One region of the Pseudomonas berkeleyensis genome, then DNA from elsewhere that is predicted to be linked to it. Evidence: riboswitches for the same ligand, from Rfam matches in the RefSeq annotation. Region 1 holds a riboswitch; each other region holds the start of a gene.
What was found. A riboswitch is a leader RNA that binds a small molecule or an ion and turns the genes downstream of it on or off. The one in region 1 is predicted to bind cobalamin.
Positions count from the first base shown of each region.

Region 2: it holds a riboswitch for cobalamin, as region 1 does, so the genes downstream of both, HS968_RS21845 (TonB-dependent receptor plug domain-containing protein) here and cobG (precorrin-3B synthase) in region 1, are expected to answer to the same signal.
Region 3: it holds a riboswitch for cobalamin, as region 1 does, so the genes downstream of both, HS968_RS21210 (energy-coupling factor ABC transporter permease) here and cobG (precorrin-3B synthase) in region 1, are expected to answer to the same signal.

Region 1 is NZ_CP059139.1:5,561,953-5,571,773, forward strand. It holds gene HS968_RS25835 ((2Fe-2S) ferredoxin domain-containing protein) at 1-526, opposite strand, end outside; gene HS968_RS25840 (C4-dicarboxylate transporter DctA) at 889-2,223, shown strand; gene HS968_RS25845 (FadR/GntR family transcriptional regulator) at 2,340-3,029, shown strand; gene HS968_RS25850 (GntR family transcriptional regulator) at 3,135-3,860, shown strand; gene HS968_RS25855 (cobalt-precorrin-6A reductase) at 3,955-4,680, opposite strand; gene cbiE (precorrin-6y C5,15-methyltransferase (decarboxylating) subunit CbiE) at 4,677-5,879, opposite strand; cobalamin riboswitch at 5,936-6,130, shown strand; gene cobG (precorrin-3B synthase) at 6,226-7,539, shown strand; gene HS968_RS25870 (precorrin-8X methylmutase) at 7,532-8,158, shown strand; gene HS968_RS25875 (precorrin-2 C(20)-methyltransferase) at 8,155-8,898, shown strand; gene cobJ (precorrin-3B C(17)-methyltransferase) at 9,033-9,821, shown strand, end outside.
Region 2 is NZ_CP059139.1:4,716,612-4,726,432, forward strand. It holds gene dxs (1-deoxy-D-xylulose-5-phosphate synthase) at 1-1,400, shown strand, start outside; cobalamin riboswitch at 1,473-1,678, shown strand; gene HS968_RS21845 (TonB-dependent receptor plug domain-containing protein) at 1,764-3,632, shown strand; gene HS968_RS21850 (cobalamin-binding protein) at 3,716-4,510, opposite strand; gene HS968_RS21855 (MFS transporter) at 4,510-4,923, opposite strand; gene ribA (GTP cyclohydrolase II) at 4,920-5,540, opposite strand; gene HS968_RS21865 (TIGR02281 family clan AA aspartic protease) at 5,652-6,296, opposite strand; gene HS968_RS21870 (substrate-binding periplasmic protein) at 6,315-7,049, opposite strand; gene HS968_RS21875 (phosphatidylglycerophosphatase A family protein) at 7,059-7,586, opposite strand; gene thiL (thiamine-phosphate kinase) at 7,602-8,555, opposite strand; gene nusB (transcription antitermination factor NusB) at 8,646-9,125, opposite strand; gene ribH (6,7-dimethyl-8-ribityllumazine synthase) at 9,122-9,598, opposite strand; gene ribBA (bifunctional 3,4-dihydroxy-2-butanone-4-phosphate synthase/GTP cyclohydrolase II) at 9,765-9,821, opposite strand, start outside.
Region 3 is NZ_CP059139.1:4,577,240-4,587,060, forward strand. It holds gene HS968_RS21190 (threonine dehydratase) at 1-83, shown strand, start outside; gene HS968_RS21195 (hypothetical protein) at 85-894, opposite strand; gene amn (AMP nucleosidase) at 998-2,530, opposite strand; gene HS968_RS21205 (hypothetical protein) at 2,598-3,317, shown strand; gene HS968_RS21210 (energy-coupling factor ABC transporter permease) at 3,327-4,007, opposite strand; cobalamin riboswitch at 4,060-4,262, opposite strand; gene HS968_RS21215 (PaaI family thioesterase) at 4,315-4,746, opposite strand; gene HS968_RS21220 (acyl-CoA dehydrogenase family protein) at 4,760-6,409, opposite strand; gene HS968_RS21225 (TetR/AcrR family transcriptional regulator) at 6,406-7,047, opposite strand; partial or broken gene arfA (alternative ribosome rescue factor ArfA) at 7,290-7,436, shown strand; gene HS968_RS21235 (lytic murein transglycosylase) at 7,517-8,773, shown strand; gene lipA (lipoyl synthase) at 8,929-9,821, shown strand, end outside.

The DNA of each region.
Region 1 (9,821 bases):
TGATGTGCACCCCGCCCTCGCACTCCAGCTTGCCGGCGGCCTTGAGTCGCTGACGCAGGGTTTTCCACAGGCCCAGTGCGCCCTTGCGCGTGCAGCGTGGGCCGTTGCACAGCAGCAGGCGTTGCGCGTGTGGCGGAATCTGCGACCAGGCGTGGTGCGCCGGCACGGGCGGCACGTCGCTGCAGGGAAGATGCGCCTGACGATGCGCCAGCAACGCGCCCAGACCATCGAGCCAGGTGTCCTCCAGCGCCGTGCAGACCACGAACACCTCGGCCCCGTCGCCGCGCTCGGCGATACGCTCGCGCAGCCAGTCGCGATGCGCGGCATCGGCGCGCGGTTCCAGATCGACCACCAGCAACGGTCGCGGCGCCTCATCGATGGCCTGCAACCAATCGTCCTGATCCGTGTCATGCAGGTGCGCCTCGCCCAACAGCGCTTCGATGCGTTGCTGCAGACGCTCGGCCGACGCCCCACGAGCCAGGCCGGGGCCGATGAACAGAACGCGGGCGTAGGGGGCTTGGCTCATGACGGTCTCCAAAACGGGCCGGCAGTCTAGCGGCAATGGCGCGCCAGTCGTAGCCCGGATGCAATCCGGGTCGCCCCACCAACACCCTACGTAGGGTGCGCCGCGCGCACCGCCAACCACACCAATCTCGATGCGCGGAGGGACTTCAGTCACGACGCTAGCCCGGTCTTACCAGTTGCTGACGGCCTTCGTATTCCCGTTCGTCGCCACTGCTCATGGCATTCACAGAGAGGGGGTTGTCAGCCCTGGCGATTGCGCATAGCCTGAACTGGTCATACCGGTAATACCATAAAAAAAATCAGGCGTTCATTTCCGGGCCTCCGTGCGGGCGTGGATCAACGCGCCTAACGGAGACCCCCGCAATGTTCATGAAACTGCTTCCCCGCTCGCTATTCCTGCAAGTCGTGATAGGCCTGGTGCTTGGCGTGTTGTGCGGCCTCAGCCTGCCGGAGCTGGCCACCCAGCTCAAACCCCTGGGCGACGGCTTCATCAAGCTGATCAAGATGCTCATCGCACTGATCGTGTTCTGCGTGGTAGTCAGCGGCATTTCCGGTGCCGGTGATCTGAAGAAAGTGGGCCGCATCGGCCTGAAGTCGGTGATCTATTTCGAGGTGCTGACCACCTTCGCTCTGATTCTCGGGCTGGTGGTGGCCTATGGCTTGGGCCTGGGTTCTGGCGCCAACCTCCACCTCAACGAGTTGTCGGCCAGCGATGCCGCGCTCTACGCCAGTCGCACCCAGGAGCTGCACGGCCCGGCGACCTTCATCATGGACTTGATCCCCTCCTCGGTACTCGGCGCATTCGCCGAGAACAACATCCTCCAGGTGTTGCTGTTCGCCGTGCTGTTCGGCAGCGCGCTGAACCTCGTCGGTGAGCAGGCCAGCGGCGTGGCCCGGCTGATCAATGAATTCAGCCATGTGATCTTCCGCATCATGGGCATGATCGTGCGCCTGGCGCCGATCGGCGTGTTCGGCGCCGTCGCCTTCACCACCAGCAAGTACGGCATCGACTCGCTCAAGCACCTGGGCGCCCTGGTGGCGGTGTTCTACGTGACCTGCGTGTTGTTCGTGCTGATCGTGCTGGGCGGCGTGTTGCGCCTGTGCGGCGTGGGCCTGTTCCCTTTCCTGCGCTACTTCCGCGAAGAGCTGACCATCGTCATGGGCACCGCCTCGTCCGACGCCGTGCTGCCGCAGATCATGCGCAAGCTCGAACATATGGGCGTGCGCAGCTCCACGGTCGGCCTGGTGATTCCCACCGGCTACTCGTTCAATCTGGACGGTTTCTCCATCTACCTGACCCTGGCGGTGGTGTTCATCGCCCACGCCACCGGCACCGATCTGGCGATGAGCGACCTGATCACCATCCTGCTGGTCTCGCTGATCACCTCCAAGGGCGCTCACGGCATTCCCGGTTCGGCGCTGGTGATCCTCGCCGCGACCCTGACCGCCGTGCCGGCGATTCCCGCCGCCGGCCTGGTGCTGGTGCTCGCGGTCGACTGGTTCATGGGCATCGGCCGTGCGCTGACCAACCTGATCGGCAACTGCACCGCCACCGTGGCCATCGCCCGCTGGGACAATGACATCGACCTGCAACGCGCCCACGCGGTGCTGGACGGCAAACCTGTGCAAGCCAGCGCCAGCAACGATTCGGCCAGCATGCGCGTAGCGCTGCCGCAAGAGAGTGAGGCTCGCGGCTGATGACAACCTGGGCTCGGTCTGCTCTTATCGCCACGGCGCCTGGAGCCCATGGCGGTGAGTGCCGCCCTGCCCGCGCGTGCGGCCGCTCGTATCGTTTCGCTGATTAGGGGGGACCCATGTTTTCTTCATCCAAGCTGGTCGATTCGGTCGTCCGCAAGCTGCTCGAACCCATCGATCAGGGGCTCTGGCCTGCGGGCCAGATGCTGCCGGGTCAACGCGAGCTGGCCGAGCAGATGGAGGTCAGCCGTCCCAGCCTGCGCGAGGCGATCACGGTGCTGGAAACCCTCGGCGTGCTGCGCTCACTGCCCGGCAAGGGCGTCATGGTGCTGGAACGCCGGGGCGCTGCCCTGCCGGAAGTGAAGGCGCCGCCGAGCGCCACCATGGCCGATGTGCTGCAGCTGCGCTATGCGCTGGAGCCGTTCATGGCCGGGCTGGTCGCGCAGACACTCGACGGCGCCGAGCTGAGCCAGCTGCGCCTGCTGCTGCTGGACATGCGTGAGGCGGTCGAGGACGGCGACATGCAAGCGCTGGCGGGCACCTACACCAGCTTCCACCGCAAGCTGGTGGCGCTCACCTCCAACCCGATCTTTCTTAGTGTTTCCAAGCAGATCGGTAGCGCCCTGGAACAGAGCGATCAGTTGATGCTGCGCCACCCGGAATATGCCGAGGAAATCCTTCAGGAACACGAGGCGATCCTGCGTGCCATTCGCCGCCAGGACAGCGAGCAGGCCAGCCAGGCGATGCGCCAGCACATCCTCAACGAAGGCACTCGCTTGAACATCAACCTGCGCGTGCCGCAGGCATAAACCGCCGCCAACCGGCAGGCAAACCAGACAACTTCTTCACCCAGGCGCTACGTGGGTACAGGCGCTCGCCTGCACGCAGCCCCGAACCAGTCGACAGGTGTGATCATGAGTGCAAACGCAGCTGTTCAGCAGCCAATCCAGACTGCCCGCAAGGAAGGCAGACCCACCAGCCACTTCGTCTACCAGAGCATCTACGCGGCGATTCTGGAAAAACGCCTGACGCCCACAGCCAAGCTGGACAAAGGCACCCTTGGGCGGATCTTCGGCGTCAGTGAATGGACGGTGCAACGCGCCCTGACCAAGCTCGCCGAAGAAGGCGCGGTGACCCTCGAACCGAGGCAGATCGCCCAGGTCAGCAGGCCCAGCGAACGCCAGGCCCGACAGGTGCTGGAGGCGCGCCTGCTGGTGGAAGTGGAAGTCATCCGCCAACTCGGCAAGCACCTGGCGGACAGCCCATTGCACGAACTGCACACCCTGGTGGAAAACCAGCAGCGCTGCCTGGCTGCCGGCGATGGCGCCGGCCTGATCGAGCAGGCCGGCCAGTTCCACCTGAAGCTGGCGGAGCTTGCCGGTAACAAGCTGCTGCTGGATTTCCTCCGCGGTCTGCTGTCGCGATCATCGCTGAGCATCGCGCTGAGCAGGGGTACGGTCTATTCGGCGCAAACCTGCGAGGAACACCTGGCGCTGATCACGGCGCTGCAAGCCGGCGACATTACCCGCGCGACCCAACTGCTGGTCGACCACCTGCATGGCGTGTTCGACAGGATGTGCTTCGCGCCCACGCCGACGGCGGATCTGCATGCCGCATTCAAGGTCAGACGCACAGCCTGATCAGCCATCACGACTCCCCGTAGGGTGCGCCACGCGCACCAGCTTCCCGCGTACACACAGGGTAGGTCAGGGTACGTCGCTATCAGACCCCGTATCAGAGCCGCTGCTGCAGCGCCTCCCACAATGTCCCCATCTCGGCGAACTCCCGATCCACCACCGGCAGCGCCGGCCGACGCAGCAGCAGCACCGGCAGGCCCAACTCGCGGGCGACCTGCAACTTCGGCTCGGTGGAGTGGCTGCCGCTGTTCTTGCTCACCAGCACGTCGCAGGCGATACGGGCAAACAGCTCGCGCTCGCTTTCCAGGCTGAATGGCCCGCGCGCACCGATCACCTCGGCACGGGTTGGCGCCGGCTCGACCTGCAGGCAGCGCACCGTCCAGTGCTGGTGTTCGGGTATTTCATGCAGATGCGCCAGCGGCTCACGCCCGGAGGTGAAGAAAGGCCTACTGAAAGGCGCCAGCAGGCGGATCAGATCGTCCCAATCCTCGAACTCACGCCAGTCATCCTGAGGGCCGGCCTGCCAGCCAGGGCGACGCAGCGCCCAACAGGGCACATCTGCGATCTCGGCAGCACGCGCAGCGTTCTGACTGATCTGCGCCGCATAGGGGTGAGTCAGATCCAGCAGCAACTCGATGCCTTCATTGGCGATAAAGGCAGCCAGGCCATCGGCGCCACCGAAACCGCCGACCCGCACGCGGCAGGCCAGGTCATCCGGCACACGACCCAGGCCGGCCAGGCTGTAGATCGCCTCCGCCCCCAACCGGCGCGCCAGGCGCAGCGCCTCGGTGGTGCCGCCGAGCAGCAGAATGCGCCGGTTCAAGGTTTGCGCACCGCCAGCAAGGTGATTGGCAGCGCTGCACGCCAGGTGTCGAAGCTGCCCAGCGGCTGCGCCTGGGCTACGACAAGGCGCAGCAGCTCACCGCCATGCTGCTCACGGAAGGCGACCAACGCCGCCTCACTCTGAATGGTCACGGCATTGGCCAGCAGACGCCCGCCCGGCTTGAGCGCGGCCCAGCAATCATCGAGCACGCCAGGCACGGTAACGCCACCGCCAATGAAGATCGCATCCGGCGCCGGCAGTCCGGCCAAGGCCTCGGGTGCATGCCCGGCGACCAGTTGTAGACCGGGTACACCGAGGGCATCACGATTGTGGCGAATGTGTTCCTGGCGCCCCTCGTTGGCCTCGATGGCGATAGCTCCGCAGGCCGGGTGCGCGCGCATCCACTCGATGCCGATGGAACCGCAGCCGGCGCCAACGTCCCATAGCAGCTCGCCGGGCAGCGGCGCCAGGCGCGCCAGGGTGACCGCGCGCACATCACGCTTGGTCAGTTGGCCGTCGTGGCGGTAAGCGTCGTCCGGCAGGCCGCAGGTCGGTGGCAGCAATTGCGCCCCAGCGTCGGCCAAACATTCCACAGCCAGCAGGTTGAGATCGGCGCCACGCGGCAGGTCCCAGCTCGCGGCCTGACCATCGAGTCGGCGCTCATCCGCCCCGCCAAGATGCTCCAGCAAGGTCAGCCGACTGGCGCCGAAACCACGCGCACGCAGGGCTTCGGCGACCTGCGCAGGCGTGTCGCCATCGGCGCTCAATACCAGCAGGCGCGTGCCGGGATACAGCCGGGCGTTGAGCGTGGCCAGCGACCGGCCTACCAACGACAGCACCTCCACCTCCTGCAGCGGCCAGCCCAGGCGCGCCGCTGCCAGCGACACCGAGGACGGTGCCGGCAACACCTGCAACTCATCGGCCGGCACCTGGCGCGCCAGGCTGGCGCCGACGCCATAGAACATCGGGTCACCGCTGGCCAGCACGCACACTGCCTCGCCACGCCGGGCCAGCAGCGGTTGCAGGTCGAAGGGGCTCGGCCAGGTTTCCCGCTCGCCGCTGATGCACGGCGGCAGCAGCGCCAGCTGGCGCGGCGCGCCAACGATACGGGTGGCCGCCAGCAGGGCACGGCGCGCGGCCTTGCCCAAACCGGGATAGCCGTCTTCGCCGATGCCGACCAGGGTCAACCAGGGTTTCATCCACCTACCTCACAAGTAGCCGACAAGGCGCGTGTCGCGGCGCCGGGCAAAGCGGGCATAATACAGCCTTCGTCGGTGCCCTTGAGTCGATACGACTCTGCAACGGGCCTAAGAGGGAACACGGCTAAACCGTGGCTGCCCCCGCAACTGTAAACAGCGAGTCTGCTGCACCCACGCCACTGGATTTCCGGGAAGGCCGCAACAGACCAAGACCTGTCAGCCAGGAGACCTGCCGACGAACGCTGGTCGCGAGTGCCAACATCGGGCGGGGTGTACCGATGCCATGAAATCCCCTACGGGGAATTTCGCTGGTTCGGTCGCCGCGTCGTTATCCACAGGTGACCGTTTGAACGCCTCCATCCGCCCTTCCGCCTGCCCCGGCCTGCTGCGCATCGTGCCTGCGCTGGACGGTGGCATCTGCCGGGTCAAGCTGCCCGGCGGCGTGCTGCGCAGCACCCAGGCGCGGGCACTTGCCGAGGCGGCACGGCGCCATGCCAGCGGCGTGCTGGAGCTGACCAACCGCAGCAACCTGCAGATCCGTGGCGTGCTGCCCGGCCAGGAAGCACCGCTGATCGATGCCCTGCTCGACGCCGAGCTCGGCCCGCGAGTGGCCGCCGCCGACGATGTACGCAACCTGATGCTCAGTCCCGCCGCCGGCCTCGACCCGCAGGCACGGATGAACGTGCGTCCGTTGGCCAACCAATTGCTCGATCTGCTGCAGGACACCCCGGCGCTGCATGCCCTGTCACCCAAGTTCGCCCTGCAACTGGACGGCGGCGAAGCCCTGGCCATGCGCGAACATCCCCATGACCTGTGGCTGGCTGCCGAAGACGACCAGCACCTGCTGCTGGGCCTGGCCGGCTGCCCCGGTGACGAACCACTGGCTCGCATTGAGGCAACGCAGGCGCTCGACGTGGTGCGCGAATTCCTGTTGCTGTTCCTCGAACAGGCCACACCCGAACAGTCGCGCATGCGCCAGTTGCTGGCACACATCGCCCCTGACGACCTGCTGCAACACCTGCAAGCTCGACTGGATTTCCCTCTGCAACCGGCACCGGCCAATTGGCGGCCCAGCGCGACGCTCATGCGCCCACCGGCAGGTATTTATCCACAAGCACAGAGAGGCCTGTGCATGGTCGCAGCTGGCGCCCAGCTGGGCCGTCTGCATGCCGAGCAACTCCTCGCCCTCGCCGATCTGAGCGAGCGACATGGCGACAGCGAGCTGCGCCTGACCCCCTGGCAAGGCGTGCTGCTGGGCAATGTGGCGGAGGAACAGGCCGACGAAGTGCTGGCCGCTCTGGGCGAACTGGGCCTGTTGAACCATGCCGACGAACCGCTTCTCGGCCTGGTCGCCTGCACCGGTTCGGCGGCCTGCGCCCGCGGTCTGGCCGACAGCAAGCACCACGCCCTGCACCTGGCCGACCTGCTGCGCGAAAGCGGCGCCCGCCCGCAAGTGCACCTCAGCGCCTGCCCACGCAGTTGCGCCAGCGCTCGCGTGCAGCCCTATACCCTGCTCGCCAGCACTCCCGACCACTATCAGCTCTATCGACGCACACCCGAGGCGCCCGGTTTCGGTCGTCTGCTGGTGCCGGCCATGACCATCGACGAGGCCGGCGCCTGGTTCGCCCGCCAACACCCCGCAGGAACCCCCGATGCTTGATTACATCCGCGACGGCCAGGAAATCTACCGCCGCTCCTTCGCCACCATCCGCGCCGAAGCCAACCTCGAAGGCATACCCGCCGACCTGGAAAAACTCGCCGTGCGGGTGATCCACGCCTGCGGCATGGTCGACGTGGTCGAGGATCTGCGCTTCTCCCCCGGTGCTGGCGCCGCTGGCCGCGCCGCCCTGCTGGCCGGCGCGCCGATCCTCTGCGATGCGCGCATGGTCGCCGAAGGCATCACCCGCCCGCGCCTGCCGGCGAACAACGCGGTGATCTGCACCCTGCACGACGCCGGCGTACCGGAGCTGGCCCGCGAAGTCGGCAACACCCGCTCGGCGGTGGCCCTGGAACATTGGCGTGAACATCTGGAAGGCAGCGTAGTGGTGATCGGCAATGCCCCCACCGCCCTGTTCTACCTGCTGGAAATGCTCGACGCCGGCGCGCCGAAACCGGCATTGATCGTCGGCATGCCGGTGGGTTTTATCGGCGCGGCAGAATCCAAGGACGCCCTGGCCGCAGACAGCCGCGGCGTGCCCTACGTGATCGTCCGTGGTCGCCGTGGCGGCAGCGCCATGGCGGTGGCCGCGGTCAACGCACTCGCCTCGGAGGTGGAATGATGGCTGGCCGTCTGCTTGGTCTGGGCGTCGGCCCCGGCGACCCCGAGCTGCTTACCCTCAAGGCTCTGCGCCTGCTGAAGTCGGCGCCAGTGGTGGCCTACTTCGTGGCCAAGGCCAAGCACAACGCCGGCCACGGCGGTAACGCCTTCGGCATCATCGAAGAGCACCTGGACGCGGCCCAGCAGCGCCTGCCGCTGGTCTACCCGGTGACCACCGAGAAACTCGCCCCGCCGCTGAGCTACGAAGATGTGATCGCCGATTTCTACGACACCTGCGCGCAGCAGATCGCCCAGTTGCTCGATGCCGGGCAGGACGTGGCGGTGATCTGCGAGGGCGACCCGTTCTTCTATGGCTCCTACATGTACCTGCACGACCGTCTGGCCGAACGCTACGACGTCGAGGTGGTGCCCGGCGTGTGCTCGATGCTCGGCTGCGCCTCGGTGCTCGGCACGCCGCTGGTGTATCGCAACCAGAGCTTGAGCGTGCTCTCCGGCGTGCTGCCGGAAGACGAACTGGAACAACGCCTGCGCGATGCCGAAGCGGCGGTGGTGATGAAGCTCGGGCGCAACTTCGACAAGGTGCGCCGCGTGCTGCGCAAGCTCGGTCTGGACGACCGCGCCCACTACGTCGAACGCGCCACCATGGCCAGCCAGAAGATCGTGCCGCTGGACGAGGTAGAGCCGATGGATTCGCCGTATTTCTCGATGATTCTGGTGCCCGGCCAGAAATGGCGGGGCTAATCCCGTAGGGCGGGTGCAACCCGCCGACAGCGAACCGGCGGGTTATACCCGCCCTACCCGTCACAAGGCCGTAGCCCGGATGAAATCCGGGAACCCCATTCCCCGGATTGCATCCGGGCTACAGGATTTACCGCATGAACATCGTCATCCTCGGCGCCAGCGCGCTGGCCACTGCACAACGCCTCAAGGCACTTTATCCACAGGCCGTGATCCATGGTCTGCGAGGCCGTGCTGATGGCGCCGAGCGCCACTACGACGAGTTCGGCGAGCACCTGCGCGCCCTCTACCGCGCTGACCAGCCGCTGGTGGTGCTGTGCGCCGCCGGTATCGTTATCCGCAGCCTCGCCGCGCTGCTGGCGGAAAAAGGCGCTGAACCGCCGGTGCTCGCCCTGGCCGAAGACGGCAGCGCCGTGGTGCCGCTGCTTGGCGGCCTGGCCGGGGTCAACCGCCTAGCCCGCGAGATCGCCGCGCACCTGGGCGTCACACCGGCCATCACCACCAGTGGCGAGCTGCGCTTCGGCACCTGCCTGCTGGAGCCACCGGCCGGCTACGCCCTGGCCGACCTGCAGCAGGGCAAGCGCTTCGTCAGCGACCTGCTCGGCGGCGAGACGGTACGCATCGAAGGCCAGGCGCCCTGGCTGGAAGCGGCACAACTGCCTGTGGATAACGCCGCCAGCCGGATTATCCATATCACCCCCGAGACCCGCCCGGCGCAGCCCGATGAACTGCTGATCCATCCGCGCAGCGTCGCCGTGCTGATCGACCGCCCCAGCGCCGACCTGCCGGCTCGACTGCAGCAAGCACTGAGCACCACCAACCTGGCACCACAAGCGCTGGCCTGCCTGCTCGCGGAGAAAAGCTGGATGGCCAACACCGAGCTGCACGCCGCCGCAGCCGAGTTGAAGCTGCCACTGCGCTTTATC
Region 2 (9,821 bases), 850 kb from region 1:
TGGCCTTCGAGGCGCTGAACCACGCCACCGACGTCGGCGCCAATATGCTGGTGATCCTCAACGACAACGACATGTCGATCTCCAAGAATGTCGGCGGGCTGTCCAACTACCTGGCCAAGATCATCTCCAGCCGCACCTACGCCAGCATGCGCGAGGGCAGCAAGAAGATCCTCTCGCGCCTGCCTGGCGCCTGGGAAATCGCACGCAAGGTCGAGGAACACGCCAAGGGCATGCTGGTACCCGGCACCCTGTTCGAGGAGCTGGGCTGGAACTACGTCGGCCCCATCGACGGCCACGACCTGCCCACCCTGCTCGCCACCCTGCGCAACATGCGCGACCTCGACGGCCCGCAGTTCCTGCATGTGGTGACCAAGAAGGGCAAGGGCTTCGCACCCGCCGAGGTCGACCCCATCGGCTACCACGCCATCACCAAGCTGGAACCGGTCACGCCAGTCGCGGCACCGAAGAAGCCTTCCGGCCCGAAATACTCCAACGTGTTCGGCCAGTGGCTGTGCGACATGGCCGAGCAGGACGCGCGCCTGGTCGGTATCACTCCGGCAATGAAGGAAGGCTCGGATCTGGTGGCGTTCAGCGAGCGCTTCCCCGAGCGTTACTTCGACGTGGCGATTGCCGAGCAGCATGCCGTCACCCTCGCCGCCGGCATGGCCTGCGAAGGTGCCAAGCCGGTGGTGGCGATCTACTCAACCTTCCTCCAGCGCGCCTATGACCAGCTGATCCACGACGTCGCCGTGCAGCACCTCGACGTGCTGTTCGCCATCGACCGCGCCGGCCTGGTTGGCGAAGACGGCCCGACCCACGCCGGCAGCTTCGACCTCTCCTACCTGCGCTGCATCCCCGGCATGCTGGTGATGACGCCGAGCGACGAGAACGAGATGCGCCGCATGCTCACTACCGGCCACCTGTTCGACGGCCCGGCAGCGGTGCGCTACCCGCGCGGCAGCGGCCCCAATGCGCCGCTCGATGCAGGCCTCGAACCGCTGGAGATCGGCAAGGCCGTGGTACGCCGCCAGGGCAATGGCGTCGCCCTGCTGGCCTTCGGCGTGCAACTGGCCGAAGCCCTGCGCGTAGGCGAAACGCTGGACGCCACGGTGGTCGACATGCGCTTCGTCAAACCGCTGGACGAAGCACTGCTGCGCGAGCTGGCCGGCAACCACGAACTGCTGGTGACCATCGAGGAAAACGCGGTGATGGGCGGTGCCGGCAGCGCGGTCAGCGAATTCTTCGCCGCCGAGAACCGCCAGGTGCCGATGCTGCACCTGGGTCTACCGGACTACTACGTCGAGCACGCCAAACCGAGCCAGATGCTTGCCGAGTGCGGTCTCGACGAAGCCGGCATCGAACGCGCGGTGCGTCAACGCCTGAGCCTGCTGCAGGCCTGAGCATGAGCCTGGCTCATCGCCGGATGAGCCAGGCTTGCTTGTCATTCATAGCTGCGCGCACTAAGGTTCGCCCACTTCATGTTCCGCCTGGGTGCGCTGCGCAAGCGGCGTGAAACGGGAAGTCGGTGCGCTCGTCATGAGCAATCCCGGCGCTGCCCCCGCAACGGTAATCGACTGCAAGCGCTGAGCTTGCGCCACGTCCAAACGGCCACTGGGGCAACCTGGGAAGGCGGACGTGGGTCGAGAGCCCGGAGACCGGCCAAGGCGGTGCGACTGGTGTTGCGGAGGGCAGCACGGTCAAGCGCCGCCCTGCGCGCTTGCTCCTGCCCTCCTCGAACGTCTGCCGACCTTTGAGGAAAGAGAATGAAACTATCCCGTCTAGCCCTGGCCATTACTCTGGCGCCCTGCGCCGCACTCGCTGAAACCGTCCCTTCGCTCGATCAGGCACTGAAACTGTCCGACACGGTCATCAGCGCCAACCGCGAAGTACAGCTGCGCAGCAAAAGCAGTGTCGCTACCAGCGTGTTCACCCGCGAAGACATCGAACGCCTGCAACCCTCCAGCGTCATCGACCTACTGAACCGTGTACCCGGCGTACAGGTCACCAGTTCCGGCGGCCGTGGCAGCCTCTCCAGCCTGTTCATCCGCGGCACCAAGACAGCACAGAACGTCGTACTAGTCGACGGTCAACGGATTTCCGATGCGTCCAGCGGCAGCCATTTCCTCGAACACCTCAGCATCCACCAGATCGAACGGGTGGAAGTCCTGCGCGGCTCGCGGGCAACCCTCTACGGCGCCGACGCCATCGGCGGTGTCGTACAAATTTTCACCCGCCGCGCCAGTGCTGGACAACGCCAGGCCAGTCTTAGTCTGGGCTACGGCAGCCGTGGTACCTGGGAACGTGCGGCCAGCCTGGCCCTAGCCAACGAAAGTACCCGTTTCAATCTCAGTAGCAGCTCCTCGGATACCCACGGTATCGACCGCAGCACCCACGCCTCGACCTACGACAACGATCACGATGCCTACCGCAAGAACGGCCTGAGCCTGAACCTCGCCCACGACCTCAACGACGATCTGCAGCTCGGTCTGAGCCTGCTGGAGCAAAGCGGCGAGGTCGAGTTCGACAACGAGCCACTCTTTGGTCTGCACCCCTACAGTGACTTCCGTATCAGCAGCCAGTCGTTCTACGCTGATGCGCGCCTGGCCGAACAATGGAAAAGTCGTCTGGAACTCGGCCACAGCGAGAACCGTTACAAGACCCGCGCCGACGATACCGACAACACCCGCCACAACTACACCTACCGCGACTCGGCATCCTGGCTGAACACCCTGTCCCTGGGCGAACACAACCAGCTACTGCTCGGTGTCGACTGGCTCGAAGACACCCTGCACAGCAACAACGCCTACACCCGGGCTTCACGCTGGAATCGCGGACTGTTCCTCCAGCACCACTACCGTGGCGAGAACGTCTCCACCGAGCTGGGCGCTCGGCATGACAAGAACCAACAGTTTGGCGGTAATAGCACCTACAACGCCGCATTGACCTGGCACCTGAACCCGAACAACGACCTCATCCTGTCCTACGCCGAAGCATTCCGCGCGCCCAGCTTCCAGGATATCTACGCCCCCATGGGCTGGGGCGCCAACCCCGATCTCAAACCGGAAGAGTCGAAAAGCTACGAGCTGCAATGGCGCAGTCAACTGACTGACAGCACCCTCCTGGAAGCCTCGCTCTATCGCAGCAAGATCCGCAATGCCATCGTCGCCGACGGCAACTGGGTCATGCAGAACCTCGATAGCGCACGGGTAAACGGCTTCGAAGCAAGCCTGGAACAACGCCTGGGCGACTGGCAGGCCGCACTGGGTCTGAGCCTGATCGACCCACGCGACGCCGACAGCGGTCATACCCTGAATCGCCGTGCGCGCCGTACCCTCAGCGTGGATCTCGACCGCGCCTTCGGCGCCTTCACTGTTGGCACGACCTGGCAAACCGTCAGCAGCAGCTATGACGATGTCGGCAACCAACGGGAACTGGCTGGCTACGGGCTGCTGGGCTTGCGCGGCAGTTGGCAGGCCACGACAGAGATTCTGGTCTCAGCGAAGATCGACAACCTGCTGGACAAGGACTACAGCCGTGCCCAGTACGGCGTTGGCTTTCCTGCCGAGTACCACGACTACCGCGAAGAAGGCCGCTCCGGCCTGCTTAGCGTCACCTGGACACCGGAGTTCTAAAGTCATGTCGATCAGCTCGTAGGGCGTACTCGCAAAGCAGTACGCCGTCCTGCAGGGTACGCCGCGCGCACAGTCTGGACACACTACCGCGCCCCAGCCATCCGCTCACACAACTGCTCGATGGCTCCCAGCATCTGCCGACTGGGCCGCTCCAGGCCCTTGTCCGGCACAGCCCAAACCTGGCCCATACGTACTGCATGTAGCTGCGGCCAGGCTTGCCAGGCGCTCAGCTCGGCATTGCTGCCGCCGAGAATCACGTCCGGGTCACGTGCCAGCACGGCCTCGACGCTGACCTGCGGTGCCGGCTGTGGCAAATCAGCGAACAGGTTACGCGCCCCGCACACCTGCAAGGCATCACCGATCAGTTGCTCGCCACCGATGGTGTACAGCGGCTGGTGCCAGATCTGGTAGAACACCGTCAGGGGCTGCTCACGCCGGTAGCGCTGGCGCAGCGCGTCCAGCTCGGTACGAAACTCGCTTGCCAGCCGCTCGCCCTGCTCCGCACGGCCGATACGTCCGGCAATGCTGACGAACGCATCGCCAAGCTGATCGAGACGACGCGGTTCGACGATCAACAAGGGAATACCGAAACGCTGCAACTGCGCCTGCTGCGCCGGCGGCACGCTGCCCGGGGCGATCAGGATCAGATCTGGCGCCAACTGCAGCAGGCGTTCGAACTCCAGCTGACCATAGCGGCCGACCGTAGGCAGGTGCGCCAGCTTGGCGGGACGCTCATCCCCTTCGAGCACGCCGACCAGCAGGTCGGCGGCATCCAGGTCGAGCATGATTTCGCTGAGCGAAGGCGCCAGGCTGATTACCCGCTCCGCTGCTGACAGCGGCAACGCCAGCAGGCAAAGCGCGAAGAGCAGCGCGCGCATCAACCCAACTGGCGGGGAATGCGGTAGAGGCTGTGCAACACGATGGACGACAGCGCCAGCAATACCAGGGGAATCGCTTCGAGGCCGGCCAGCACCGCCAAGGCAGCGATCCAGGCCGGTAGCGCCGCACCGAGCAATGCACGCAGGCGCACGCGATCCAGCTCCAGCCAGGCGGCGGGTTCCTCGTCACTGTCGAGAGCTTGCTGGGTGGCGATCAGGGCGTGTTTGTAGGCGGAGAACAGCGGCAGGCTGACGAACATCGAGGCCAGGCCGGCAATGAACATCGGCATGCTCATGACCGTGTGGCCGCCACCGCCGAATAGCAGGTTGAAGACCAGCAGCGGCGCCAGGGCCACAGCCAGGTGACGCCACCAGAGCAGCGCCAGCCGGCGTTTCACCTGACCGCGGGTCACAGGCGTTCCTCGGCCTCGCCCTGATGCTGGTTGCCCAGCATGTGACCGAGCTTACCGGCCTTGGTGGCGAGATAACGCTTGTTGTAGGGGTTATGCGCGATCTGCAGTGGCACACGATGATCCACGGTGATGCCCATATCACCGAGGGCTTTGACCTTGCGCGGGTTGTTGGTCATCAGCTTGAGGCTGTGGATACCCAGGTGTTCGAGCATCGGCAGGCAGATGGCGTAGTCACGCTGGTCGGCACCGAACCCCAGGCGCTCGTTGGCTTCCACGGTATCGGCACCACCGTCCTGCAGCTCATAGGCGCGGATCTTGTTCAGCAAGCCGATGCCACGGCCTTCCTGGCGCAGGTACAGCAGCACGCCACGGCCTTCGTTGGCGATGGCCTGCAACGCCGCCTGCAATTGCGCGCCGCAGTCGCAGCGCAGGCTGAACAGGGCGTCGCCGGTCAGGCATTCGGAATGCAGACGCCCCAGCACCGGAGCACCGTCGGCGACGTTGCCGAAGGTCAGGGCGACATGTTCCTTGCCAGTGGCCTCATCGAGGAAACCGTGCATGGTAAACACACCGAAGGGCGTGGGCAGTTGGGAGGCGGCGACGAACACGACGGACACCGGATACTCCTAGCAATGAGTACGAAACAGGGCCGGCATTGTATCAGCAGCCCCCGCAGGCAAGTCAGTCAGAATTGCCGATCATCAGTATCGAAACGGTCAATGGCAGTTTCAGAGCTTGGATTCGAGCACCAACATCCCCTGCTCCTCGCGCCAACCCACCCGGCTCAGGAAGCTCATTCCGAGCAGCGCCTCGTGCGGCGCGCCACCTTCGAGCACCACAGCTTCGACACCGAGCACCTCGAGGTCGCCGATCTTGACCCGGTCAAGCATCACCCGCCAGCCGCGGGCAACACCGTTGGCGGTGTTGACCTGCAACGGTCTGCCACTGACTCGGTAATCGATCCCCAGGCGCTTGGCATGAGCATCGTTGAGCGCCACCGACGTGGCACCAGTGTCGACCAGGAACTGCACGGTCTGGCCATTGACCGAACCGGCCACCCAATAGTGACCGCCAATACCCTTGGCGATACTCAAACGCTTCCTCTGCGGCTCGGCGAAACCGGCACTGTATTCGCGGCTGAGCGGATAGACGCGCTCGACACCGTCGACGCGCAGTACCGCCCCCTGCTTGTCGACGCTGACCACCTGCACGCCACCCGGGCCGCTATCGCCGACGCGCACCAGCTTGCGCTGACCATCGACGTTGATCACCGCCGCACCGGGAAAAAGGCCGACCACCTGTACCTGCGAAGCGGCCCAGGCCAAGCACGCAGACAACAGCAACAGGCCGGCAAGACAGTGACGAAGCAGCATGAAAGGCAGTCTCCCGGCTCAATCGAAGGGGTAAGGTTGGTGCCAGCGGGCGAAGACCGGCCGCAGCTCGCCACTGACGATCAACGCCGCCATGCGTCGATCATAGAGCTCGGCCAGTGCACGACCACGCGGCGTATCGGCGAAACCGAGATACAGCGGCAACTGCATCAGCTCCGTGGATCGATACTGCTGCGGCTTGTCGGCCAGGCTCAGCACGTAGTCGACCTCGGGGCGGGCATCGATATAGAAATCCGCATGGCCCAGGTCGAGCATGCCGAGAATACCGCTGCGTCGCTGCACTTCCCGGTAGTCGCGCACATTCGGCAGATATTCCTCGTAGCCGTAGCCACGCACCCAGACCAGCCGATACTGGCTCAGGCTGTCCAATGTCGGCACCGGCTTGTCCTTGAGGCTAAGCGCGACAATCTGATCCATATCGTAGGGGTGCGTCGGGTAGAGCACGTTGCCCTCGACCTCGTCGCGGTAGGAGCCCACCCAGGCATCGGCCTCATCACGTTGAACCAGGCCGACCGCACGCGTATAGGGCACGCTGTGGATACTCAGGCTGACGCCCGCCGGCTCGAACACCTTGCGCATGACGTCCCACCCCAGGCCTGTACCATCGGCCTCGGTGTAGCCCTCCCAGACCTCGCTGGCCAGGCGTATCTCGCCCGGCAGCTGCCCCTGAATCTGTGCGCCCGCGAATGCGCTCCACATCCAGAACACGGCGAGGCACCAACGTATCATCCGCATGCCTGCTCCTTAGAACCCCAGCCCAGCTCCATATCTGGCCCACCCCCAGACCACACCCTGCATGGCCAGCCAGGCAAAGACCCCAGCAAGGATGTCATCGAGCATGATGCCGACGCCGCCATGCACATGGCGGTCGATCCAGCGAATCGGCCAGGGTTTGACGATGTCGAACAGACGAAACATGAGGAAGCCTAGCAGCAACCAGACCCAGCCCTCGGGCACCAGCCACAGGGTGATCCACATACCGACCATCTCGTCCCAAACGATGCCTTCGTGATCGTGCACGCGCAGGTCGTCGGCGACCTTGCCGCACAGCCAGAAGCCGAACAGCATGGTCACGCCGAGCATCAGCCAGTACCCCCAGTCGGGCAGCATCTGCCACAGCGGCACGAACGGCAGCGCCACCAGCGAACCCCAGGTACCGGGCGCCTTGGGCAAGGTACCGGAGCCGAAACCAAAGGCGATGAAATGCCAGGGGTTGCGCCATACCGAGGGCGGTACGTATTCGGCGGGAACCTGGTTGGGGTGATCGGTCACGCGCATTCCGTCCTGTCAGAAGTGTTGATAGCCGCCACGAGGCGGATCGATAAGCTGGCCGCTCGCATCGAGCAACTGCACGCCACTGCCCGCCAGCACCCTGCCGATGACCCGCACCTCAGGCCAGTCACCCTGGAGTTCGGGGAGTAACGCTGGCGGTAGGGTAAAGGCCAGGCGGTAGTCGTCGCCACCACCGAGCGCGCAGAGCCGCGCCTGATCCTCACCGGCGAACGCTCGCAACGGTGCGGACAGCGGTATCCGCTCCAGCTCGATCTGCAGGGCTACCTGCGAGGAATGGGCGATATGCCCGCAGTCGGCGAGCAGGCCATCGGAAATGTCCAGCGCTGCCGTGGCCCGCCCGCGCAAGGCCTGGCCCAGGGCCAGCTGTGGTTGCGGCAACCAGTAGCGTGCCAGCAGCGCTTCGCTGATATCGGCAGCAGCTTCGCGCTGCCCCAATACCAGCGGCAGGGCACCCGCCGCGTCGCCGAGCTCGCCACCGACGCAGAGCAGATCACCAACCCGCGCGCCACTACGCAACAGCGCCTGCCCGGCAGGCACGCGCCCGAACACGGTCAGCGTCAGGCTCAGCGGGCCGCGCGTGGTATCACCGCCGACCAGCGCCAGCGAGCAATTCTGCGCCATCAGCTGCAGGCCACGGGCGAACTCGGCCAACCAGGTTTCACTGGCACTCGGCAAGGTCAGAGCGAGGGTAAAGGCCAACGGCGTAGCGCCCATGGCAGCCAGATCACTGGCGGAGACAGCCAGCGCACGCTGACCGAGAAGAAAGGCATCGCAGGATTCGGGGAAATGCACTCCGGTGACCAGCGTGTCGGTGGACACCGCCAGCTGCTCGCCTGCCGGCACCGCCAGTAACGCGCAGTCATCGCCGATACCGCGAACCACGCCGTCGCCACCCTGGGCACAGGGCGCAGCGGCGAAGTATCGGCGGATCAGCTCGAACTCACCCATGGGCAAGTGACAATCTGCTGCGTGTCGGCCCTGCATAAAAGAGACAGGGCTCCAGCTCGCGAGATCGTAAATCGAGCATGCAGAAAGGCCTCAACGCTTGTTGGCGTTGACTTCGGCCGCACGCAGCTTGGGCGCGAGCTTGTCCAGAATGCCGTTGACGAACTTGTGACCGTCGGTGGCACCGAACACCTTGGCCAGCTCGATACCCTCGTTGATCACCACCTTGTAGGGGACGTCGACGCGGTTTTTCAGCTCATAGGTGGACAGACGCAGGATGGCCAGCTCGACCGGGTCGATCTCCTCCAGAGGGCGATCGAGCAAGGGCGTGAAGGACTCGTCCAGCTCGGTCTTCTGCCGCGGCACACCGTGCAGGATCTCGTGGAAGTAAGCACCATCGACCTTGCTGAAATCGTTGTCGACACGAAACTGCGCTTCGATCTCGTTCAGCGGCTGACCGGCGATGTGCCAGGAATACAGGGCCTGCATGGCCAGGGTACGGGCCTCGCGGCGCGCGAGAATCTTGCTGCTGGGGCCCTTCTTGGCCGGCTGGCCGTTACCGGAGTTGCTCACTTGGCCTCCAACTGCGCCAGCAGGCTGACCATTTCCAGGGCAGACAGCGCAGCTTCGGCACCCTTGTTACCCGCCTTGGTGCCGGAACGCTCGATGGCTTGCTCGATGGAGTCGACGGTCAGTACGCCGAAGGCAACCGGTACGCCGTATTCCATGGAAACCTGGGCCAGGCCCTTGGTGCACTCGCCGGCAACGTATTCGAAGTGCGGGGTGCCGCCACGGATGACCGCGCCGAGGGCGATGATCGCCGCATACTCGCCACGCTGAGCGACCTTCTGGGTAACCAGCGGAATCTCGAAGGCGCCCGGCGCACGGATGATGGTGATGTCGCTTTCGCTAACACCGTGGCGAACCAGGGCGTCGATGGCGCCACTGACCAGGCTCTCGACGACGAAGCTGTTGAAACGGCCTACCACCAGGGCGTATTTGCCCTTCGGGGCGATGAAGGTACCTTCGATGGTCTTCAGGGTCATGACGGGTCTCACATGGGTTAAAGAGCCGGGGCGTCGTGCGCCCCGAAAATAAAATTCGTGCTCCCTTGGGAGCGGGCTTTGCTCCCCTCTCCCATTTATGGGAGAGGGACCGGGGGAGAGGGTTCGGCACTGGCCACAACACCCTCTCCCGCCCTTCGGGCCGCTTTTAATCAGCCGGCAGGTATTCTACAACCTCGAGATCGAAGCCGGATATCGCGTTGAA
Region 3 (9,821 bases), 980 kb from region 1:
TGGCCGTGGTACTCAGCGGCGCTAACATCGACCGCGCAGCGCTGGCCGAACTGCTGCGTGACGAGGCGCCGGTCGCGGCCTGACTCAGGCTTGCGGCAGAGGCTCGGCAGGCAAACGTCCAGGCGTCTGCCGTAACCAGCGCGACACGCCCCACTCTGCCGCGATCAGCGCCAGTAAGAGTCCGAGTTGGATCAGCAGCGCGATATAAAGCGGCTTGAAGACGTGACCGATCTGCTGCTTGAGCAGCCCCAGCAGAAACTCGGCGCGAAACAGCTGCTCGATACGGGCATCCAGCACCTGATTCAGCACCTTCTCGTTGAAGCCGCTGTAACGGGCGGTTTTCTCTACAGCCATCTCGCCAATCGCCTTGCCCAGCAAACTGGCACGCAGTCGGTCGAGCAGGTCGAAGGCGATACGCTCGGTGGTCGATGCCTCGGCACGCTCGGCAGCCTCCAGCAGCCGCTCGCTGCGCAGGTAATCCAGCGCCAACTGATTGAGCAGCGCCTGCACGCTGACATCCTGCACCGCCAATAACCCTTGCGCCTCCTGCGCCTCGACATAGGCCTGAAAGTCGCTCCAGATATCGTCGGCCAGTTCCTGCACCAAGGGCGCATAGCTATCGAGATGGCGATTGATCTGCTGCTGGCTGCCATACAACAGTCCACCCTGAAAGCCGAGGAAACCTCCTGCCAGCGGCAACAGTAGAAAGTAGAGTTTGAGCAGCCAGTGGTGCCAGCGGTTGTTACGTGCCAGCCAGCCCAATCGGTGCAGCTTGACGGTCAGCAGCAGGCCAGCCACAACACCGAGACTGAGGGCCAGGCCGGTGTAGAGGAAAAGACTGAAAAAGCTGAAGGGTTCCCACAGCGCCGTGAGCAGCAGACGTGCCTGTTCCATGTGTATCGCCTCGTTCATCCATGACGGGCGCGAGTGTAAACCAGAATGCCGCGGGGTAACGCCAAGGCGTGACCGGACTGTGCGTCAGGCCACGCCCTGCTTATCAGCGGAACGGCGGCTCATCGAAGCTGCGCAACTTACGCGAGTGCAGCGAGTTGAGCTGGCTGCGCATCAGCTCCAGCGCGGCGATGCCGATATGCAGGTGCTGGGTCACAGCGCGCTCGTAGAAAGCACCGGCCGCGCCGGGCAGCTTGATCTCGCTGTGCAGCGGTTTGTCCGACACGCACAGCAGCGTGCCGTAGGGCACCCGCAGGCGATAGCCTTGCGCGGCGATGGTGCCGCTTTCCATGTCCACCGCCACCGCACGCGACAGGTTGATCAACGGCCGCTCCTGGGCCCAGCGCAGCTCCCAGTTGCGGTCGTCGTAGGTCAACACGGTGCCGGTGCGCAGGCGCTTCTTCAACTCGTCGCCCTGCTCGCCGGTGACCAGTTTGGCGGCCTCCTGTAGCGCCTGCTGTACTTCGGCCAGCGCCGGCAGCGGGATATGCGGCGGCAGCACGCGGTCGAGAATGCCGTCGCGGCGCATATAGGCGTGGGCCAGCACGTAGTCGCCGATGGTCTGCGACTGACGCAGGCCGCCGCAATGGCCGATCATCAACCAGCAATGCGGACGCAGCACGGCGAGGTGGTCGGTGATGTTCTTGGCGTTGGATGGGCCGACACCGATATTGACCAGGGTGACACCGTGGCCGTCCTCGGCCTGCAGGTGGTAGGCCGGCATCTGGTAGCGGTGCCAGACCACGTTCTCGATGATCGCCTGCATCTCGCCTTCGGCCATGCCGCGCTCGACCACCACGTTGCCCGGCAGCACCATACGGGTGAAGCGCGAGTCGCCCACCAGCATGTCCAAGCCGTGGCGGATGAACTGATCGACATAGCGGTGATAGTTGGTCAGCAGGATCCACGGCTGCACATGGCGCCAGTCGCTGCCGGTGTAGTGCTGGATGCGCTTGAGCGAGAAGTCGGTACGCGCCGCGTCGAACAGTGCCAGCGGCAGCGGATCGATGTTCTCCCAGTCGTACAGGCCATCGGCGGTGCCGTCGGTGGCGGCGGACAGGTCGGTGCTGGGGAATACGCGCGCCAGCTCGGCGGCGGTCACGCCACTGCCGGCCAGCTCATCGCCGCCCTCGACCACGTACGGGTAAGGAATGTTCTGCTGGCTGCGGCCGACTTCCACACGCAGGGTGAAGTCGTTCATCAGCGGGCGTAGCTGCTCCAGCAGGTATTTACGGAAGGCCGCCGGCTGGGTCACGGTGATGGCGTAGGTGCCCGGTACCTGCACCTTGGCGTAGGCGCGCACGGTGGTCGGCACCTCGCCCTGGCACAGGTAGGTCAGGCGCAATTCGGGGTAGCGGAACAGGCAGTGCTCGCTGGCATCGGGACGGATGCGTTCCTTGAGGTAGCGCTTGAGCGCGTGGCCCAGGGCGCCAGTGGCCTCCTGGTGCAACGCGGCGAGGCGATCGACCGCCTCTTCGGGAGTGAGGGCAACGATGAAATCATCTGAGCAGGCTTTCACTGTGCATCTTCCTGACTGAACGTACGCGCCTATCTTGCCTGCATACGGTGACGAAAACATAGCGCGACAGGACTCACCACCCGACGGCCGAGACTAGACTTGGAGCTACTCGTCGGAGGTCATTACCATGCTTCGTCCAATCCTTCTGCTGCTGGCCGTCGTTTCCTGCTTCAGCGTTCAGGCTGGTGAGCTGGACGGTCACTACCAGGCCACGCTAGACGGCCAGCCGACCGTGCTGATTCTGCGCCAGCAGGGCAATCAGATTGAGGGGCAATACGTTGAGAATCAGACCCTACGCCTGAATCTGAAGGGCCACTACGATGGACAGGTGCTGCGCGCCGAGATCAGCGATCCACAGTCCGGCCTGCTGCTGGCCAACATGAACGCCACCTATGCCAACGCCATGCTCAACACCAGCATTGCAGCTCGCAACCCACGCAATGGCGAGGTACTGGAACGTCAGGCGCTATTCCAGCGCGAAGCAGCAGCAATGCCGTCCGCAGCAGGCGTTCAGGATTCGGCACTGGTCGGCACTTGGGTACACGAGAAGATCATCAATAGCGGCGGCGCCAATTTCGCCTCGTTCAACACCGTGATAACCCTGCAGTTGAACGCCGATGGCAGCGTCACGCAGTGGAGCCGCTCGGCCGGCGGCGGCAGCGACTGGAGCTACGACAGCCCTGGCGAGGTGCAGTACAGCGGCCACTGGCGCAGCCAGGACGGCATGCTGATGGTGCGCCTGGCAGGCGCCGCCGATTATCAACCCGCCGCCTACTACCGCTTCAGCGACCAGTACCTGGTCACCGAGAGCAATACCGGCAAGATGATCTGGCAGCGCCGCCGCTAAGCGACTGGGTCAGGCTGCCTGGTGCAGGCGCACGTTGAACAGCGGCCCCTGGCTGAAGCGCGACAACGCCTTGGCACCGGCCAGCACGCCCAGGTCGATAAGCGGCTCGATCAGGATCACGCTCATGTAGGCCAGGCCGAAGCTGCCCACGGCTGCCAGGTTTTCGCTGGAGAAACCGTGACCGTAGAAGGCCCAGAACGCGACCCAAGCGACGATGCCACCCTGGTAGGCAGTCGACAGCGCCAGTGCCTGCTTGTAGGAAAGATCGACGTAGGCGGTACCCGGCGCAACGATGCGCTTGGCCAGCAGGCTGATGCCCCACAACGGGATAAGCAGCGTGGTGACGTTCATGCCGTACTGCGGCAGGTCGAACTGAGCGAATAGCAGCCCCTGCAGCAGCAAACCAGCCGCCAGACCGATGGCTGCTGCACCGGCACCGAACAGCAACAACAGGGTAGAACCGAGGATCAGATGCACCTCGGAAACACCCACCGGGTGATGCGGGAAGACTTCGAAGAAGCAGAACACCAGGGCGGTGGTCAGCAGGCTGCGCAACACCAGGGCGGCGACACCGCCGTTGTTGCGTACGCTGTCCAGGGCGAGTTTGGCGGTCAGACCGAAAGCGGTGACGGCCGTTGCGTAGCTGAGGAGGATCTTGGCGCCTTCGACGACACCGGGTTCGATATGCATGCGAGTTCCTTGTTCGCGCCCACCGCGCGACGATTCGGATGAAGGTTGGGCGAAACGCCCGTTGTCGATGGCAGGTCTCCTGGCTCACGGCTTGGCACTCCGCCCGCCTTCCCGACCGGAGTCAGTGGCATGAGGGCATCGTTCGCCGCTTACAGTTGCGGGGGCAGCCAGGGCATTGGCGAGATTCGCCGCACCCTGTTCCCTTTTCATCCGCGCCACATGCGTGCACGCAGAACCATCGAGCGCAAGATTACTCGCCTGCCCTGCTAAAAAACAGCGTGCCAGACAATCCGCTTTCAGCCCTCGTTCAGGCCGGCAACGTCACCACCGCCATGGTCACCGAAGCCTTGCTGTACAGGCGCTTCTGGCCGCCCTCCTCGCCGAACACCTCGGCCTCGACCACCGTGGCCTGGCGCCCGGCCTTGAGTACTTCGGCGCGGCAGAACAGGCGTGCACTGCGCGCCGGACGCAGCAGGTTGACCTTGAACTCCAGGGTCAGCACCGTCTGCCCCTCGGCCACCAGCGTCGCAGCGGCGGCACCGGCAGCATGATCGGCCAGAGTGGTCTGCACACCAGCATGGATGAAACCGTTCTGCTGCAGGTGGCGGAGCTGGATATCCAGCTCCGCCTCGACCCAACCCGGGCCGCAGTCGGTGGCGCGAATGCCCAGGTCATTGATGAAGTTGGCATCGGCGAAGCCTCGCTCGACCAACTCCCGATAACGCGGATGGGCGTGCATGGCGAACCTCCGATCAGGCCAGGTGAGGCGTGCTGCGTGCCAGCAGTGCCTCGACGTCGACACCACGCGGCAAGGTGCCGTAGACCCGGCCACGGCCCTCCAGGCGGCTGGCGATAAAGGCATCGGAGACGGTGGCGTTGCCCGCCTCCAGCAGCAGCTTGGCCTGCAGCGCCACGGCCATATCCTCGGTGAGCTGGCGCGCGCGGTACTGGATATCGGCGGTATCGGCAAAATCGGCTTTCAGACGCTGAATATGTGCCTTCAGACGAGCATCGCCATGGCCATCGCCCAGCTCGGCGAACAGCGCATCGAGTACGCCCGGTTCCTTGGACAAAGCGCGTAGCACGTCCAAACACTGCACGTTACCCGAACCTTCCCAGATCGAGTTGACCGGCGCTTCGCGATACAGACGCGGCAGGATGGTTTCCTCGACGTAACCGGCGCCGCCCATGCACTCGCTCGCCTCGTAGATCATTTCCGGCGCGCGTTTGCAGATCCAGTACTTGCCCACGGCAGTGACCAGGCGGGCGAACTTGTCTTCCTGCTCGTCATGCTGCTGGTCGAGCGCACGCCCCATGCGCATGCACAGCGCCAGCGCGGCTTCGCTTTCCAGCGCCAGATCGGCGAGTACGTTCTGCATCAGCGGCTGGTCGGCGAGCCGCTTGCCGCCCACCTGACGGTGTGCGCAGTGGTGCGCGGCCTGGGTCAGGGCCTGGCGCATCAGGCTACTGGAGCCGACCATGCAGTCGAAGCGGGTCATGGCCACCATCTCGATGATGGTCGGCACGCCGCGCCCTTCCTCGCCGAGCATCCAGGCGAAGGCGCCACGGTATTCCACCTCGCTGGAGGCGTTGGCCCAGTTGCCCAGCTTGTTCTTCAGGCGCTGGATATAGAACTGGTTGCGCGTGCCGTCCGGGCGATGACGCGGCAGCAGGAAGCACGACAAGCCCTTGTCGGTGTAAGCCAGGGTGAGGAAGGCATCGCACATCGGCGCCGAGCAGAACCATTTATGGCCGACCAGCTCGTAACCCTGCCCCGGCCCGCCGAGACCGATGGGATAAGCGCGGGTGGTGTTGGCGCGCACGTCGGTGCCGCCCTGCTTCTCGGTCATGGCCATGCCAATGGTGACACCAGCCTTCTGTTCCATCGGCAAGTTGCGCGGGTCGTACTCGGTCGCGAGGATCTTCGGCAGCCATTGCTCGGCGACGTTGGGCTGCAAGCGAATGGCCGGCACGGCGGCGAAGGTCATGGTCAATGGGCAGCCGCTCGCTGCTTCGGCCTGGCTGTGCATATAGGTCAAGCCGGCACGGGCGACATGCGCGCCAGCGCGTGGGTCTGTCCAGGGCAGTGACGGCAGACCATGCTCGACGGCCGTGCGCATCAACTCGTGATAGGCCGGGTGAAACTCCACCAGATCGATGCGGTTGCCATAGCGGTCATGGCTCTTGAACACCGGCTTGTTCTCGTTGGCGAGAAAGCCGGCCTGCATCAATGCACCGCCGGCCAGTGCGCCATAAGCGCTCAGGCGCTCGTCCGCCCAACCACCGTCGTAGCGACGAATCCATTCCTGCAACGGTAGATCGAGGCGATAGAGGTTGGCGCCGTCCAGGCTCGGCACCTGGTTGAACACCTCATGGGTTTCGGCATGCAGGCTAGGTTTCATCGCGAAGGCTCCTCGGCGCCGACGGCGCGCAGGCAGAAAGTGGCAAGGCTGGCGCTGACCTGCGCCAGCTCCAAGGTGGGTTGGCCCGCTTCACGAGCGGCACGAGCGGGCGGCGACAGCGGCCCGATGAGGGATTCAGCGATTGCCCCCACCAGACAGGCCGCAACCAGGCCGATCTGCTCGACCCGAAATTCGCCGGCGCGGACACCTTCTTCCAGAAGCTCGATGAACAACTCGGCATAGGCTTCGCGATAGAGCAGGCGCTGCTCATCGACCTCCGGGTCGACCGGTTCGGCGATCAAGGCGAAGGCCAGGCGGCGGCTATGCCAGGCGCGGGCGGCGAACTGCTCCAGGCCAGTACGCAGACGCTCGGCAGCACTACCAGAGCCGCGCAATGCCATGGCCAGAGCGTCGACCTCCCGCTGGCTGGCGGCGGCGAAGACTTCGGCGGCCAGTTCACCCTTGCTGCGAAAGTGGCGGTACAGGCTGCCAGTAGCGATGCCGACATCCTCGGCCAGTGCCTGCATCGTCAGCGCCGCGAAACCACCCGCGCTGACGCGCTGCAAGGCGCAAGCAAGGATACGCTCGCGCAGCGCCTGGTCACGGTCGAGTCGAGCTTCGGTGATGCGGTAGGCCATGGTCTGAATCCTGATTCACCCGTATTTAGTGAATCAGGATTCAGACCATCACTAAAGGGACGATCCGGCCAAAACTGCGGCCGAAGAAGCGCCGAGAGCGTGCGATTGCCTCAAAGCCAGATGTATCTGTCATTTGTCAGGGCTCAAGCTTTGAAGCGTCTCCCTAGCATCTGGACATTTTCTGTACAGCGGCGCATAGTCCCCGCGCCTGCATGGGAGCAGGCTCAACCGAGGATCACCGTATGAGCAAGAAAGCCGCAAAGCGGCCGAACAAGGCCAAATCCATCGTCGCCCAGCCACTGTTCCGTTCCCGCCAGGAGCGACCGCAGAAAGGCAAAGGCAGTTACCGCCGCGAAGCCTCCCACAATTGGGAGGCTTCTTGCTTTATGGGCCACGTAAACACGCTGATAGCCCTGTCTACAGCACGGGCATGCTAAGGTAGCGACCTGCTAAACGCTTTGAGATAGACATGCCACCTCAGCTACCTCGCCGCACTCTGGCCCTGCTCCCTATCCTCCTGCTGGCAGCCTGCGCTCAGGCTCCCGCTGAAAGCCTGCCGGCGACACCCAGCCCCGCCGTCACGCAGACGACGCCCACGGCTCCAGCGCCAAGCTTCTCCGAATGGCAGCAAGCATTGCGCAATGAAGCGCTGGCCAATGGCATCGATGCTGCCGTGTTCGACCGAGCATTTGCCGGCATCAGCCCTGACCCGGCCGTACTCAAGGCCGACAGTAGCCAACCAGAATTCACCCGACCGGTGTGGGAATACCTTGATGGCGCCGTGTCCTCCAGCCGTATCGGCCGCGGGCGTGTTCTGCTGGCGCAGCACAACAGCGTGCTACAGCGCATCGAGCAACAGTACGGGGTAGAAGCCCGCATACTGGTGGCGATCTGGGGCCTGGAAAGCAACTTCGGCAGCAACATTGGCAGCCACAGTGTGATCCGTTCGCTGTCCACGCTGGCTTTCGAAGGCCGTCGTCAGGCCTTCTGGCGCACCCAGCTGCTGGCCGCCCTGCAGATTCTGCAGCATGGTGACATCCCCAGCGATCGCATGATCGGTTCCTGGGCCGGCGCCATGGGCCAGACCCAGTTCATGCCCACCACCTACAACCAGCACGCCGTCGATTTCGATGGCGATGGCAAGCGCGACCTGTGGAGTTCCTCCAGCGATGCCCTGGCCTCTGCCGCTCATTACCTGCAATCCTCGGGCTGGCAGCGCGGCCAACCCTGGGGTTTCGAAGTACGTCTACCGGCAGGCTTCGACTACTCTCTGGCCGACCCGGAGCAACGCCGCACCCTGACCGAATGGGCCGAGCTTGGCGTGCGTCCGCTGTCGCCTACCGGTGCCGCCGCCAATGCTCGCGCCAACCTGTCGCTGCCTGCCGGTCACCGCGGCCCGGCATTCCTCTTGCTGGACAACTTCCGCAGCATCCTCAAGTACAACAACTCCACCTCCTATGCCCTGGCCATCGGTCTGCTCGCCGACAACCTGGTGCGCCCAACGACAGTTCAGGGAAGCTGGCCACGTGACGAGCACCAATTAGGCCGCAGCGAGCGTATCGAGCTGCAGGAGCTGCTGACCGTGAATGGTTTCGATCCCGGCCCTGCCGACGGCATCATCGGCGCCAACACACGCAAGGCCATTCGCGCCCTGCAATTGCAGCTGAACTGGCCGGCGGACGGCTACCCCACCCAACAACTGCTGCAGCAGCTGCGCGGCCGCTGACCGCTCTGCCGTAGGCTGCGCCGCGCGCACCGCGGCACCCTGGGGGCCAGCTTTGTCGACAAGCGGCCCCGGCGCCTGCATACACCTTCTGTGATAGACTGCCGGGCGGCCACAAGCCCCCGCCAATGGAGCCTCTACCGGAGTCCAGATTTCCGATGTCAGACACGTCCTCGCCTAAAACCGTTGCCAGCGGCGAAAAATTTCGCACTGCTCAGGGCATCACTGCGATCAAGGACGGCCAGAAGCGCCGTGCCTCGGCCGAACCCCAGGTCTTCGAACCCAAGCCCAAGTGGCTGCGGGTAAAAGCCCCTGGCGGCAGCCGCTTCGAAGCAGTCAAACGCAACGTCGGCGAACATCGCCTGAGCACCGTGTGCCAGGAATCGCATTGCCCGAACATGGGCGAGTGCTGGTCCAACGGCACGGCCACCATCATGCTGATGGGTTCGGTGTGCACCCGTGCATGCCGTTTCTGCGCCGTGGACACCGGCAACCCCAATGGCTGGCTGGATCTGGAAGAGCCGCAGAACACCGCCAAGTCGGTGGAGCTGATGGCGCTGCGCTATATCGTGCTGACCTCGGTGGATCGCGACGACCTCGAGGACGGCGGCGCGGGCCACTATGCAGCCTGCGTACGAGCGATCAAGGAAAACACGCCGCAGGTAGTGGTCGAGGCCCTGACGCCCGACTTCGACGGCGATCATCAAGCTATCGAGCGCGTGGTGGACTCTGGCCTCGAAGTCTTCGCACAGAACGTCGAAACCGTTAAGCGCCTGACCCATGTCGTGCGTGATCCACGCGCCGGCTACGAAAAGACGCTGAACGTGCTGGCCCACGCCAAGCGCCACCGCCCGCAGGTGCTGACCAAGACCAGCTTGATGCTGGGCCTGGGTGAAACAGACGAGGAAATCCTGGAAACCATGGATGACCTGCGCGCCATCGGTGTGGACATCCTCACCCTCGGCCAATACCTGCAACCAACGCGTAACCACCTGAAGGTGCAGCGCTGGGTCAGCCCGGAAGAGTTCAACCGCTTGCGCGACATCGGCCT